3 regions of the Pseudoalteromonas sp. MB47 genome follow, and region 1 is predicted to be linked to each of the others. Evidence: predicted binding sites of a transcription regulator. Region 1 holds the regulator's gene; each other region holds the start of a gene.
What was found. Region 1 encodes sigma-54, which starts transcription at its own class of promoters, with help from an activator protein. Its sites were predicted from a motif close to GTTGGCACGNNNNTNGNNT; they were not measured.
Positions count from the first base shown of each region.

Region 2: IMPJCBKJ_RS16390 (TorF family putative porin) is a predicted target of sigma-54. The motif match lies at 2,509-2,527, and genes of this name have one in related genera.
Region 3: IMPJCBKJ_RS19820 (flagellar basal body rod protein FlgF) is a predicted target of sigma-54. The motif match lies at 2,954-2,972, and genes of this name have one in related genera.

Region 1 covers NZ_VFBD01000011.1:98,897-103,352, reverse strand. The annotation lists gene rapZ (RNase adapter RapZ) at 1-234, opposite strand, end outside; gene ptsN (PTS IIA-like nitrogen regulatory protein PtsN) at 235-687, opposite strand; gene hpf (ribosome hibernation promoting factor) at 691-978, opposite strand; gene IMPJCBKJ_RS07290 (RNA polymerase factor sigma-54) at 1,005-2,501, opposite strand; gene lptB (LPS export ABC transporter ATP-binding protein) at 2,608-3,333, opposite strand; gene lptA (lipopolysaccharide transport periplasmic protein LptA) at 3,330-3,851, opposite strand; gene lptC (LPS export ABC transporter periplasmic protein LptC) at 3,841-4,395, opposite strand; gene kdsC (3-deoxy-manno-octulosonate-8-phosphatase KdsC) at 4,392-4,456, opposite strand, start outside.
Region 2 covers NZ_VFBD01000029.1:11,692-16,147, forward strand. The annotation lists gene IMPJCBKJ_RS16370 (AsmA family protein) at 1-160, opposite strand, end outside; gene IMPJCBKJ_RS16375 (hypothetical protein) at 391-810, shown strand; gene IMPJCBKJ_RS16380 (helix-turn-helix transcriptional regulator) at 819-1,019, shown strand; gene IMPJCBKJ_RS16385 (hypothetical protein) at 1,171-2,337, shown strand; gene IMPJCBKJ_RS16390 (TorF family putative porin) at 2,626-3,303, shown strand; gene IMPJCBKJ_RS16395 (aldo/keto reductase) at 3,369-4,262, opposite strand; gene IMPJCBKJ_RS16400 (YIP1 family protein) at 4,433-4,456, shown strand, end outside.
Region 3 covers NZ_VFBD01000031.1:337,091-341,546, forward strand. The annotation lists gene IMPJCBKJ_RS19805 (flagellar basal body P-ring protein FlgI) at 1-633, opposite strand, end outside; gene flgH (flagellar basal body L-ring protein FlgH) at 646-1,329, opposite strand; gene flgG (flagellar basal-body rod protein FlgG) at 1,345-2,133, opposite strand; gene IMPJCBKJ_RS19820 (flagellar basal body rod protein FlgF) at 2,155-2,919, opposite strand; gene flgE (flagellar hook protein FlgE) at 3,080-4,447, opposite strand.

The DNA.
Region 1 (4,456 bases):
TGCAAAACCTGGCAGGTACTCAAGAATATCATTAAACTCTTGCTGCTCTTTCGGTAAGTTACGTACGTCGATACTGACGGCAATTTTGTCATAATTATCAGAAACACTTCGCACGAGCGAAGGCAGTAGGTTGACAGGAATATTATCAACACAATAGTAGCCTAAGTCTTCAAGAACTCGTAAAGCGACCGATTTGCCCGAGCCTGAGCGACCGCTGATAATTATTAATTCCATTTATGCCTCTGATGCAATTACTTGAAATAGTTGCTGATCGCTTGTAGCACTTCGCAACTGTTTACAAAAATCTTTATCTTTAAGTCTATCAGCAATTGTTGACAAGGTCTTCAAGTGCAACTGGCAATCGCCATCTGGTACGATGAGTGCGACAAAAATATCAACGGGACGATTGTCTATCGCATCAAAATTGATGGGAGATTCACTGACAATAATAAATGCATGAGGTTCATCAGCACCACTCATTCGACCGTGGGGAATAGCTATTCCTCGGCCGATACCTGTACTACCTAACTTTTCCCTGTTCAGAAAAGCATCTAGGATATCTTGTTGAGATAAATGAGGAAACTGCTGGTGAGCTAACTCGCTAATATACTCAAGAATTCTTTTTTTGCTATTAAAAAGGACCGCAGCTTTGCTGCAGTCCTGATTAGTAAGTGAACTAAGTTTCATAATTTAATGTCGAGCTAATTTCTCTTTATGCTTAATGACTTGGCGATCAAGTTTATCGATCAATGAGTCAATTGCTGCGTACATATCTTGATGTTCTGTAGAAGCGAACAACTCGCCTCCGTTTACATGTAAAGTTGCTTCTGCTTTTTGGCTTAATTTTTCTACATCTAAAATGACATGAACATTATTAATATGATCAAAATGCCTTTCTAGTTTTGCGAACTTAGTGTTTACATAGTCTCTTAATGAATCAGTGACTTCTACGTGACGACCAGTTAAATTTAGTTGCATAAGCATTTTCCTTCTATGTAAAACGTCTAAATCAGACTTTTACGCTGATTAGACGGAGGTATTGCTAGAGACTCACGATATTTTGCAATTGTACGTCTAGCTACTTTAATTCCTTGCTCAGCCAATATATCTGCAATTTTGCTATCACTCAATGGTTTAACCGAGTTTTCTGCAGCAACTAACTTCTTGATTAAAGCGCGAATTGCTGTAGAAGAACACTCACCACCATTTTCGGTGCTGACATGGCTTGAGAAGAAATATTTCAACTCAAAAATTCCCCTTGGGGTATGCATATATTTTTGTGTTGTAACCCGAGAAATCGTCGATTCATGCATTTCGACCATTTCAGCGACATCGTTTAGCACCATTGGCTTCATTGCCTCTGGGCCATGTTCAAAGAAAGCTTGCTGTTGTTGCACGATACAGTTGGTCACTTTTAGTAAAGTATCGTTACGGCTTTCTAAGCTCTTAATAAACCACTTTGCTTCTTGTAAGTGAGAACGAATAAATTGGCTGTCGCTACTTGATTTAACAGAGCGAGACATCGCTGCATATTGGCTATTCACTCTAATTTTTGGCATACAATCTGGGTTTAACTCGACTACCCAGCGGCCTTTCACTTTTTTCACTGATACATCGGGTATGACGTACTCAGATTCTTCGCGTACTATGCTATCCGCAGGCTTAGGATTTAAGCTGTGAATGAGCGTCATCACTTCTTTAAGCTCGTTTTCTTTAAGCTTAGTCTTTTTCATTAAAGTGCGATAGTCGCGACTTGCTAATAATTCGATATGCTCAGATAAAACCATTTTAGTTTCAGCTAAATATGGCGTATTGGCATCGAATTGACGAAGTTGTATACACAGGCACTCTTGTAAACTTCGCGCGCCGATACCAACTGGATCGAATAACTGTATTCTTTTTAAGACAGCTTCAACTTCATCGAGTTCGATTTCTTCTTCATCATTATTTTGATTAAAGCTTTCGACAATATCTTCGCAGCTAACCGTTAAAATACCTGAGTCATCGATAGCTTCAACGATGGCAACGGCAATCGCTTCATCGGTAGGACTAAATGGTGTGAGCTGTAGTTGCCACATTAAATATTCTTGCAGTGTTTCTGTTGAAGCACCTTGGTAAATAGACTCGTCTTCAGGCATTGGCCCAGACGATGTTGATGGGGCGGCACTCATGTACTCATCCCACGTAACATCCATAGCTAAGTCATCGCTAACCGTATCCTTACTCAGAGCATCACTGCTTTCTTGCTCGAATTCGCTAGGTGCTTCGTCGGCAGACGCGCTGACTTGTACATCGTCAGACTCCGCTTTTTGCTCATTCTTACCGATGCTTTCTTCGTTGTAATCCGCTTCTTCCACTTCAAGCAGAGGATTACTATCAAGCGCTTCTTGAATTTCTTGCTGGAGATCCAATGTACTGAGCTGCAACAAGCGAATGGCTTGTTGCAGTTGTGGAGTCATTGTAAGTTGCTGGCCCATGCGCAGCTGTAATGATTGCCTCATGTATCCCTAACAATCCTTTTTAAGTTATCGGTAACGGTGAGGACACTGTTATCGATTTATTGTCATTGTATAAGTCTAGCAGATGCTCTAGTCGGTGGCGTAATGGTTACAGCCTGAATTGCTCGCCTAGATAAACATCACGTACAGTTTGGTCAGCTAATACGTGCTCAGGTGTGCCTGATGCAATTAGCTCCCCATGAGAAACAATGTAGGCTTTTTCACAAACATCAAGGGTTTCTCGAACATTATGGTCAGTAATAAGTACACCAATACCACGATTTTTTAGGTGCTCAATAATTTTCTTTATATCTAACACCGAAATAGGATCAACACCAGCAAAAGGCTCATCTAAAAGGATAAATTTAGGATTAGCGGCTAATGCACGTGCAATTTCAACGCGGCGTCGTTCACCACCTGACAGTGCCATACCTTGGCTATCGCGAATATGTTGAATGCTAAATTCATCTAATAAGTTGTTAAGAGTCTCTTCGCGCGTTGTTTTGTTAAGATCTTTGCGGGTCTCTAATATGGCCATCAAGTTTTGGTAAACTGTTAATTTTCGAAAAATAGACGACTCTTGTGGTAGATAACCAATACCTAAGCGCGCACGGCTGTGCATTGGCAAAAGCGTGATATCGTTATCATCGATGCTTATTTTTCCTTTGTCGCTTGGTACGAGGCCTACAATCATATAGAAGGTGGTGGTTTTACCTGCACCATTTGGCCCTAACAAGCCAACAATACTGCCCGCTTCAACTTCAAGACCGACATTTTTAACCACTTGGCGGCCTTTGTAGCTTTTAGCTAAAAGCTCTGCTTTTAATGTGCTCATGGTTGGCCTTTATCGTCTTTTTTATTTTCTACAGGCACTAAAATAGTGTGTACACGATCTGTTGAGTTTTCGTCTTTTTCTGCGCTGATCAGCTGTTGAGCCATATCATAGGTAATGCTTTTTGCCGTTACTTTTTGACCCGCTTGAGTGACTTCAGCTTCGCCATTGAGTGTTAAGAAGCGTTTCGCAACATCATAACGAACTTCTTCGGCGCTGGCGCTCATCACGGTACCATCAGCTTGCTTTTCTTCGAAGTAAGCTGGTTTGCCTGTAGCGATAATTAATTCGACTGTACCTTCGGTGTCACCGCCATGTGCCTCAAGTCGCTCTGCTGTAATGCGACGATCACCATGCACGATCTCTACGTTACCTTCGAATATGCCAACGCCATCTTTTAGTTTACCGACTTGGCGATCTGAGCTAATGCTAATTTGAGCGCCTGTTTGCTCGGCAGCTGCGCCCGAAAAGGCAATCAATAAGCTTGGGATCAGGAGTAATTTCTTCAGTTTATTGGTCATAGTATATGGTTCGTGTATGGTTAGTTAACTCAACAATTTCGGCTTTTAAATCGGCTTTTAAGCCTTTACCGGTAATTTTTAAATTCGGTCCTGTTAGTGTTACAGGTTGCTTTGAAAACATCGTCATTTTATCAATGTCGACATTAATATTTTCTGCTTTTATGTCTTCGATCATACCGTTATGGGTTAAGTTTTTAGCAACTACATCCCCTTCAAAAATCAGCTGATCATTTTCGTATAAAGTAGCTTCTTTGGCTCTTACTTGCCAAACTTGCTGATCGCTATAAATAGTAAAAATAGGTTGTTCAAAAAAGGTAAACCCTAATTGTTGATACAACTCCATTTTTGCAGCTGCCACTTTATGACTAATTTTACCTTGCTCGTCATAAGCTGTTTGCTTTAGAGCAACGGCAGTGTAATCAGGTGTTGCGATGATCTCGTCTTCACTAGTTATTGTATCAGTTGACTGGTTAAAGTACGGGTACCATAACCACACCATGCAACAGACAAAAACAATACTCAGTAAAATACGGGCTATATTCATGCGCTGGTTCCATCGCTAGTTAACGGCTTGCCGTTTTCTAACATCAGTAAATCAGTTAATT
Region 2 (4,456 bases), on a different contig from region 1:
TTTTATCGCCATTAATAGTCAGACTACGACCTGTGGTTTGCTCTACTTGCTCCGATACTTTATTAAATATCGCGTCTGTAGGAATGAGGAATGGTGCTGCGACTACTAATGCAATCAGTAATACGAAGATGACACCAACAATTTTCAGTAAGGTTTTCATAATCATCCTTAAAAATGGGCAAACAATGTTCTTATCATAGCGGGAGTTAGGCACAATTGCATTGCCGAACACACAAAAAGGTTTGTAAACAAGCTTAGGTACAAGAATATGAATCAGCGCTGAAACTTTTTGATACCTGTAGGTTACAAAAAGATCTTGACCGTATGATACCCTAGGGTTACATTGATACCTGTAGGTTACATTTGAGTTTAAAATAAAAGGAAACGATTATGTCTAAGCAAGATATCAAAACGGAAGAAAAGTTTATGAGTCATAACGCATGGTTTTCAATATTCATGGGAGTCACGTTATTAATTATTAGTGTTTACCCAATGCTCAAGCAAACATCAGTATTTTTACTGTTTATTGGTGTTGCCGCATTTTTAGGATCTTTCTTTATGTTTGTGATTAGAGGGGGATTTACATGGAAACTTGGTTATCGCCTTACTTATAAGGATGAATTTTTAAATACGATTGATACCATCGCTTATAAACATGTTGTGCTTGGATTGCTTTTTAGCATGGGGGCTATTTTTTTATTGTCTGATGAACTTGCTTTAAATGTATCTCATAGCATGATGGCCACATTTTACCTTGCCTTGATGTGTTTGATATATGGCGTATCAATTCTTTGGCAAAGTAGAGACTAGGTATAAAAGTGCAAAATAATATCGCTAAATTCCGCAAAGAAAAGGGATTATCGCAGCAAGAACTTGCTGATGCCATTGCAGTATCACGTAAAACCATTAGCACAGTTGAAACAGGCCGCTTTATACCCTCGGTGATTATCGCGTTAAAAATTGCTGCTCACTTTGAACTCAGTGTTGAGCAATTATTTACACTCGATGACAATGATTAATAAACCACGTCAGTCGCAATCTTACTTATAAATTATCAGTAAGATTGCATCATTTCATTACTTCGGTATGATGCACGACCCTGTTGTTTTTGCACCCTGTGTACTAAAATTAAACAACCCAATTTGGTCAAAACTGGAGTATCGATTAAGCATGAAGAAACTGCTTATTTCACCGTCAAAAATGGCGCTTGGCGAGCAAGAAAGTCAAATTTATCAAAATATCCTCAAGCAAGCCTCTGATATCAGCTTAAACCTAATGGCAGTTAAAGTAGAAAACCACCCTGAAGACTTTTTAGGTTGGTGCTATGAGCTATTAAGTGCAAGCCGCGATCGCATTAACTACGATCTGTTAGAAGATAAGCAATTACCCACTCTTAAAAAACTTCATGACTTATTAATTTCTGCAATCAGTTTTTTGCAGTTAAAAACATTAAGGGTTGCGCCATGGCCTGTTATTGCAGGCTTCATCGAGCAGCATAAAGAGCTTTTAGCCCTTGATGAGCAACTACGCTTAGCTAATTACATTGCTGCAATTAAATCGCAATCCCTAAAAGAGATGATCCCAGAAGACCGTTTAGCGTTTTCAGGTAAACACAGTGCTTCGCTTGATCCAAGCAGCTACAACTTCGACGTTGAATGGTTTGCTTCTACTAAGAACGCGAAAGGTTTCCACCAAATGTTGAGTGATTTACCAGGTGCGTTCGATGAGGCGCTTGCACACATTCCACTTGAGGGTGAAGTAACGCAAGAACATTATCAGCATTTTATGGTTGCTTACTTCATGGCGTTTAATGGCAGCGATGAAAAGCCAACGCTTGCTCCTGCTACTCGCTTGCTTGCGATGCGCCGACCTGACGTGTTTACACCAATCGTAAATAGTAAACTTGATGCCCTTTGTGCGGCATTAGGTATTACTAAGCTTAATAACCGTGATTTTGAGCGCTACTGGCAAGATGTTATCGAAGCAATACATAACATGCCTTGGTTCAAAATGGCCAGTGCAGCAAATGAGCTTGAACAATCTCTGGTTGAAATCAAAGCCCTATTGCCTAGCTTCTTTTATTATGCAGATAAAAGTACCACTGATAACTCAAACTATATTAAGTTGTTAAACAAACCTAAGAGTACCACGAGCTCAGCAGGTAAAAAGACCGTACGCCGCGGCAAAGAATCAGCTGAGATACTGGTAGACCGCGCACTAGCAAGTGATGATATCCCTGAACATATCAAAGCTAAGCGCGATTCAATCATCAGTGAAGTAGAAAAAGGCCGCAGTGTTGAAGAAACCATTAGTCTAATGCGTGCAATTTTCGGCTAAGTTACTCTCAAATAAGCAAAACCCGGTTGCTTCGCAATTGTGCAACCGGGTTATTTTTTGCACCACACATGTGCGCATGAACAATTCAAATAACTATCCTTTTCACAATTAAACAAGTTTAAAAGCCTGTTTTTAAAGCCTTTAAGCATAAAATATCCCGTTAGAAATTAACTTGGCACAACCAGTGCAACATCGTATCCAGACAACACATAGAAAATGTCCTCAAATAATAACCAGACTGCAATCTGAAAATGGGACAAAATCAACATAACAACAGGATACAGAAACATGCTAAAACTAAAAAAAACGGTCGCAGCAAGCGCCCTTGCGCTATTAACTTTGAGCTCAACATATAGCTATGCAGAAGTCACAGCAAACGCTGCGGCAACTTCAAACTACTTATGGCGTGGTCAAGAGCAAGGCGGCGGTGATGCTGCAATCCAAGGTGGTATCGACTACGCAAGTGAATCTGGCTTTTATGCGGGTACTTGGGTGTCGAATGCTAGCTGGGCTGACGACATGACTTACGAGCTAGACCTTTATGCTGGTTTTGGCGGTGAAATCAATGAAACCTTTAGCTACGATGTTGGCTACATTTATTATGCATACCCAGATGCAGCATCTTACACAGATGCAGACTTCTCAGAAATCTACGGTAGCATTAGCATGGGTAGCTTCACCTTTGGTGCAGCAGTCCTAGCAACATCAGCAGCAAGCGGTGACGGTACAGATTTTGGTGACTCTCTATATTTAAATGCTGACTACAGTTTCCCAGTTGGCAGTACCGGTGCAGAAATGGCCCTTCACTTAGGTCATTACTCAGGGGATTTCATTGGTGATGATGACATCATCGACTACGGTGTTTCAGTGTCGAAAGACGGCTTTACTTTCGGTCTTTCAGACAACGACATTGATGGTTCAGATGTAAAAGTGTACGTCGCTTACGCGGTTGACTTCACTTTATAAAGAATGTGTTACTTGCTGCAACACGAAGGGCCGTTAAGGCCCTTTTCTCATTTATATCAATACACTTATGGTACACTATGACCAGTTGAGCCTTGCCAAATGCGATACCATTGTTCACGGTTCATAGTAAGCTGCTTAGCGTCAACAGCTGATTTAACACGCTCAATATTACCCGTACCAAGTACCACAGACGGTGCACTTGGGTGCATTAACAGCCAAGCATAAACAACCTGATCAATGGCTGTGGCGCCAATTTCAGCCCCAACCTGCTCCAACACTGCACGTAAACGCACCGCTTTTTCATCTTCACTTGAGAATAAGCGACCCCCAGCTAATGGAGACCAAAGCATAGGTTTGATATCAAGTAATTGGCATTGGTCTAAGCTGCCATCATCAAGGGCTTTCATCTCGTAAGGTGAAAACTCAATTTGATTAGTCACAAGCTCAAAGTCTAAACGCGACTGCAACAAGCTAAGTTGCGATGGGGTAAAATTAGATACACCAAAGTCAAGCACATCACCATTTGCTTTTAGGGTATTAAATGCTTGTGCCATTTCATCGGCGTTCATCAAGTAATCAGGGCGATGAATAAGTAATACATCTAAACGATCAGTGCTGAAGTTTTTAAGTGACTGCTGTGCCGAGGCAATAATATGCGCGGCACTTGAATCATAATGATTTGCTTTGCCTTGTAGCCCTAGGCTTGCAAACGCAGGCTTGATACCACACTTTGTGATTATTTTGATTTCATCACGAATACTTGGTTTTAGTTTAAGTGCTTTACCAAATTCAGCTTCACAACCGTATTCACCGTAAATGTCAGCGTGATCGGTATGTGACACCCCCATTTCAATTGCATTTTCTAAAAAACTTAAGCATTGCTGGGGCGTTATCTGCCAATCTAGCAAACGCCAGAACCCTAATACCAACTCATCAATACAACGATCATTGTTATTCACCATAACGACCTACTTTTCCTAATAAATTCGACTCAAATTAACTCTTTAACCATATCACAGATTTACCAATCACAGCTGTTAACATACAGTTACAAAATAGATTGCTAATTTGTTACTAAACAGGATATTTTAGTACCTAAAAACAAATGTTATAAAACAAGGAATAAAAAATGAAATCGTCAAATGTTATGACT
Region 3 (4,456 bases), on a different contig from region 1:
GTCAGGCCCCACTAAATCATTAATCGTTTGCTCTAGGCGTTTTGCTGTTGTGAAATCTGGGCGATTTAAATTAAAGGTAATATAGTCACCTTGCATAAACGGGCTCTTAATAGCACGCTCTACAATGGCACCGTTTGGAATACGACCCACTGTGGGTGTGTTAATAATTACACGGCTACCATCAGCCCCTTCAGCACCTAAACCACCTACAACTAAGCTGCCTTGTGCAATCGCATAGGTATTGCCATCAACCCCTTTTAAAAAGGTTTGTAATAAGGTACCACCACGTAAACTACCCGCACTACCAATAGACGAAACCGTAATATCAATGGTTTGACCCGGTTTTCTAAATGCCGGTAACTCTGCATGCACAGCCACAGCGGCAACATTTTTGATTTTAGGTTTTAAGCTATCTGGTAAGGTGATACCAAAGCCATTCAACATGGCTTTAAAGCTTTGTTGAGTAAATCGGCTTTGTTCACCTGTGCCAGGCAAACCGACAACCAAACCATACCCCACTAATTGGTTAGAGCGTACGCCCTCAACCATAGATACATCTTTGACTCGCTCAGCCTGTGCAGAAAACTGCAGGCTAATTAAGCAAAGAGCGATGATGTATTTAAACCCATTCATGACTTTATTCCTCTAAAATGGGAAAAGCGAACTACTAAAGAAACGAGACAGCCAACCTGCACTTTGCGTTTCTTGAATTTGCCCTTTACCTGAGTATTGAATTCGCGCATTAGCAATACGATTGGAAGTTACCGTGTTATCTGCTTGCACATCTTCAGGACGAACTAAACCTTCTAGGCGAATAAATTCTTCACCAGTATTCAAAGTGAGCCATTTTTCACCACGAATAACCAAGTTCCCATTCGGTAAAACACGCATCACATTGACAGAAATATCACCAAATAAGCTATTTGATTGGTTAGACTTTGAATCGCCTTTAAACGATGCCCCTGAGCCAATACCAAACTGAATGCTGTCGCCACCAATGTTAACCGGGTTTCCGCCAAGCCCAATAACAGGGTCTAAACTAGCATCTGTTTCTTTGTCGGTTTCAGTTTTTGCCGCTTTAGTTGCTTGGGTAGACTCTTGCAATTTAACAGTGATGATATCGCCGGCGCGTAATGCCTTTTTATCTGAGTACAAGTCATTTGCCGAATAACTATCAAACAACGAACCTGTTGGTACCACTTGTTCAGTACTTGGTTCCGGATACATAGGCGCATAGTAAGGGTCATCCTGAACCACATGATGATTTTGCGTTGTCATACAACCACCCAGCATCAATGCTGCTGATGTGACTAAGATAATATTACGCATGCTGCCTCCTACCCATTAAAGTTGCTGATTGATGTAACTAAGCATTTCATCAACAGCTGAAATCACTTTTGAATTCATTTCATAAATTCGTTGCGTTTCAATCAAGTTAACAAGCTCTTCCGTTACATTCACGTTAGAGGTTTCAAGGGAACCTTGAACCACAGTGCCTAAACCATCGATACCAGGATTACCTTGCACAGGTGCGCCACTCACAGCGGTTTCTGTGTATAAGTTTTGCCCCATAGGCTCAAGACCCGATGGATTAATAAAATCACTAATGGTGAGCTGACCGATGACCACGTTCTCTGCTTGACCTGAAATACGCACTGATACTTCACCGTCTTGTGAAACAGTAATTGATTGTGCATCGTCTGGTACGTTCATTTCTGGCTGTAATGGAAAACCCGCGCCGGAAGTTACAATGCGACCATCTTCGTCAGTCGTGAATTGACCATTACGTGAATAGGCAATATTGCCATCTGGTAATTGCACTTCAAAAAAACCTGGGCCTGAGATCATCCAGTCCAATGAATTTTCAGTGGTAAGCATATTACCTTGTGAAAAGTTCTTTTGGTTAGCAACCACTTTGGCACCGGCACCAAGCATTAAGCCTGACGGCATTTCAGTGTCTTGCGACGAGCGGCCACCTGGCTGGTTAATGTTTTGATATAGTAAATCTTCAAATACGGCGCGGCTTTTTTTGTAGCCTACCGTGCTGGCATTCGCGAGATTATTTGAGATCACCGAAATATCGGTTTGCTGGGCGTCAAGCCCGGTTTTACTGATCCATAATGCAGGATTCATAACTCTACCCTCTCAGTCATCTTAAACAATGCGTAACAGCTGATCTTGACGCTCATCGAGCTCTTCGGCTGTTTTCATCAATTTAACTTGTAATTCAAATTGGCGTTGATTGCTGATCATATCGACCATTTCATGCACTGGGTTTACGTTCGACATTTCAAGCGTTCCCGACAATACTTTTACGTTTGGTGAAATGTCACAAAAACCACAAAGGTCATTGACCAACATGTCTTCTTTTGGTCGAAATAAACCGTCATTGCCTTTTTCAAGCTGAGTGTTATCAGCCTCAATCACTTTTAAGCGATCAACCACTTCCAAAAAGTTAGCAGGCGCACCTTGCGGGCGAACCTGAATAGCGCCATCTTCACTAAACTCAACTTTTTCAATAGGCAATGGCAAAATGATTGGACCACCTTCGCCAATTACTTGACGGCCATGGCTCGTGATCAATGCGCCATCTGGAGTAATGTTTAATGTACCAGTTTTGGTGTACGCCTCATTGCCGGATGCATCTTGTACGCTCAACCAACCACGGTCGCTCATCGCGATATCAAGCTCACGGCCAGTTTCAACAAAACCACCCGATTCCATATTAGATCCTGGGCGTTCTTGCATTGCAAACACCCTAGATGGCAGACCTTCACCGAAGGCTTGCATAGAGCGAGCTTGTGCAAAATCAGCTTTAAAGCCAGTGGTGTTAGCATTAGCAAGATTGTTGGCCTTGAGCTCAAGACCTCGCAAACTTTGCTTAGCACCCGACATGGCAATGTAGACCATTTTGTCCATAACATTGACTCACTAAAAATACGATAATTAGGAAATGCAATAAAAGTGCCAAAGTAAAATTGACGCTAAAATAGAAGAGAAAAATGAATAGTAAGAATGAAAAAAGGCTGCCAATAGAGGAAGCAGCCTTCGTGTCGGATTAAGCTTAGAACCGTTAAGATTAACGGATCTGTAGGATGTTTTGTTGTAGTGTTGAGTTAACCTCAAGCGCACGTGAATTTGCTTGGAAGTTACGCTGAGCACTAATTAAGTCAACAAGTTCATTGGTTAAGTTAACGTTTGATTGCTCAAGCGCTGATGAGTTAATTGAACCTAGAGTACCTGAACCTGGTTCACCCGCAATCGGCTCACCTGACGTTAAACTCTTCTTCCAAGATGTATCACCAACTTGTTGCAAGCCCTGTGAATTAGAGAAGCGCACCATAGCAACTTGACCTAGGAACGACGTATCTCCATTACTGTATGACGCAACAATTTTACCGTCAGAACCGATATCAATTCCTGATAGACGACCTACAGTCGCACCATCTTGCTCTAATGCTTTTACTTCAAAGTTACTTGCGTATTGAGTTGGAACTTTATTTGCTGTTGCCGCTTCATCACGCCAGTTAATAGTCACATCATCAGGGAAACTTGCACCATTCGAAAGTAAATCAGAAAGGCCTGTCGCAGCACCTAAACCACTCGGTAACGTTAATGGATTAAATGTTGTATCAGTATTCGCTGTACCATCTGTACTTTGTGGTAAGCCACTGGCATCAAACTGAAAAGTTGATAATGGTGTATAAGGTGTTGTGGTTTGCTCAACACCTGTTGCATCAAATGGCTTTTCATCTAATGTAGCGTATACTTCCCACTCATTTTCATTACCAGTCACTGTAGAATCAGTTTTCACAAAGAAGAACTGTAGAATATGCGGTTCACCTAATGAGTCATACACCGTTGTTGATGTAGAGCTGTTATAAGTTGCACTTGTTTCTGGATCGAATGGTGTCACAGTTGGCGCAGAGGCACGTGAATCAAGGTTAAATGACGAATAGACATTCGTGGTTGCACGTGGTGAACCTGATGCATCTGGAATTTGTAGCGCAGAAGATGTACTTAAGCTTACAGAGGTTGTGTCACCGGTTGCTTCATCAACAGGGAAACCTTGTAAGTAATTACCGCTCGCATCCACAATAAAGTTATCTTTATTAAGTTTGAACGCACCAGCACGCGTGTAAGTAAAATCTTGTGCACCTAAGTCATTCGCCATTGCGAAATAACCTTCACCAGTAATTGCTAAATCAAGTGAGTTATTTGTGAAAGAGAGTGAACCTTGGTGGAATTGTTGTGCCACCATTGTTGTCCTTACACCGTCACCATTTTTTGTTTTACCAGAACTAAATACTGATGATGCGTATACATCAGCGAACTCTGCACGAGACTCTTTAAAGCCCGTAGTGTTAACGTTAGCAATATTATTTGCTGTTACGTCTAAATCTTTTTGTGCGGCTGCTAAGCCTGTTAATGCAATATTGAAGCTCATAACTCACCT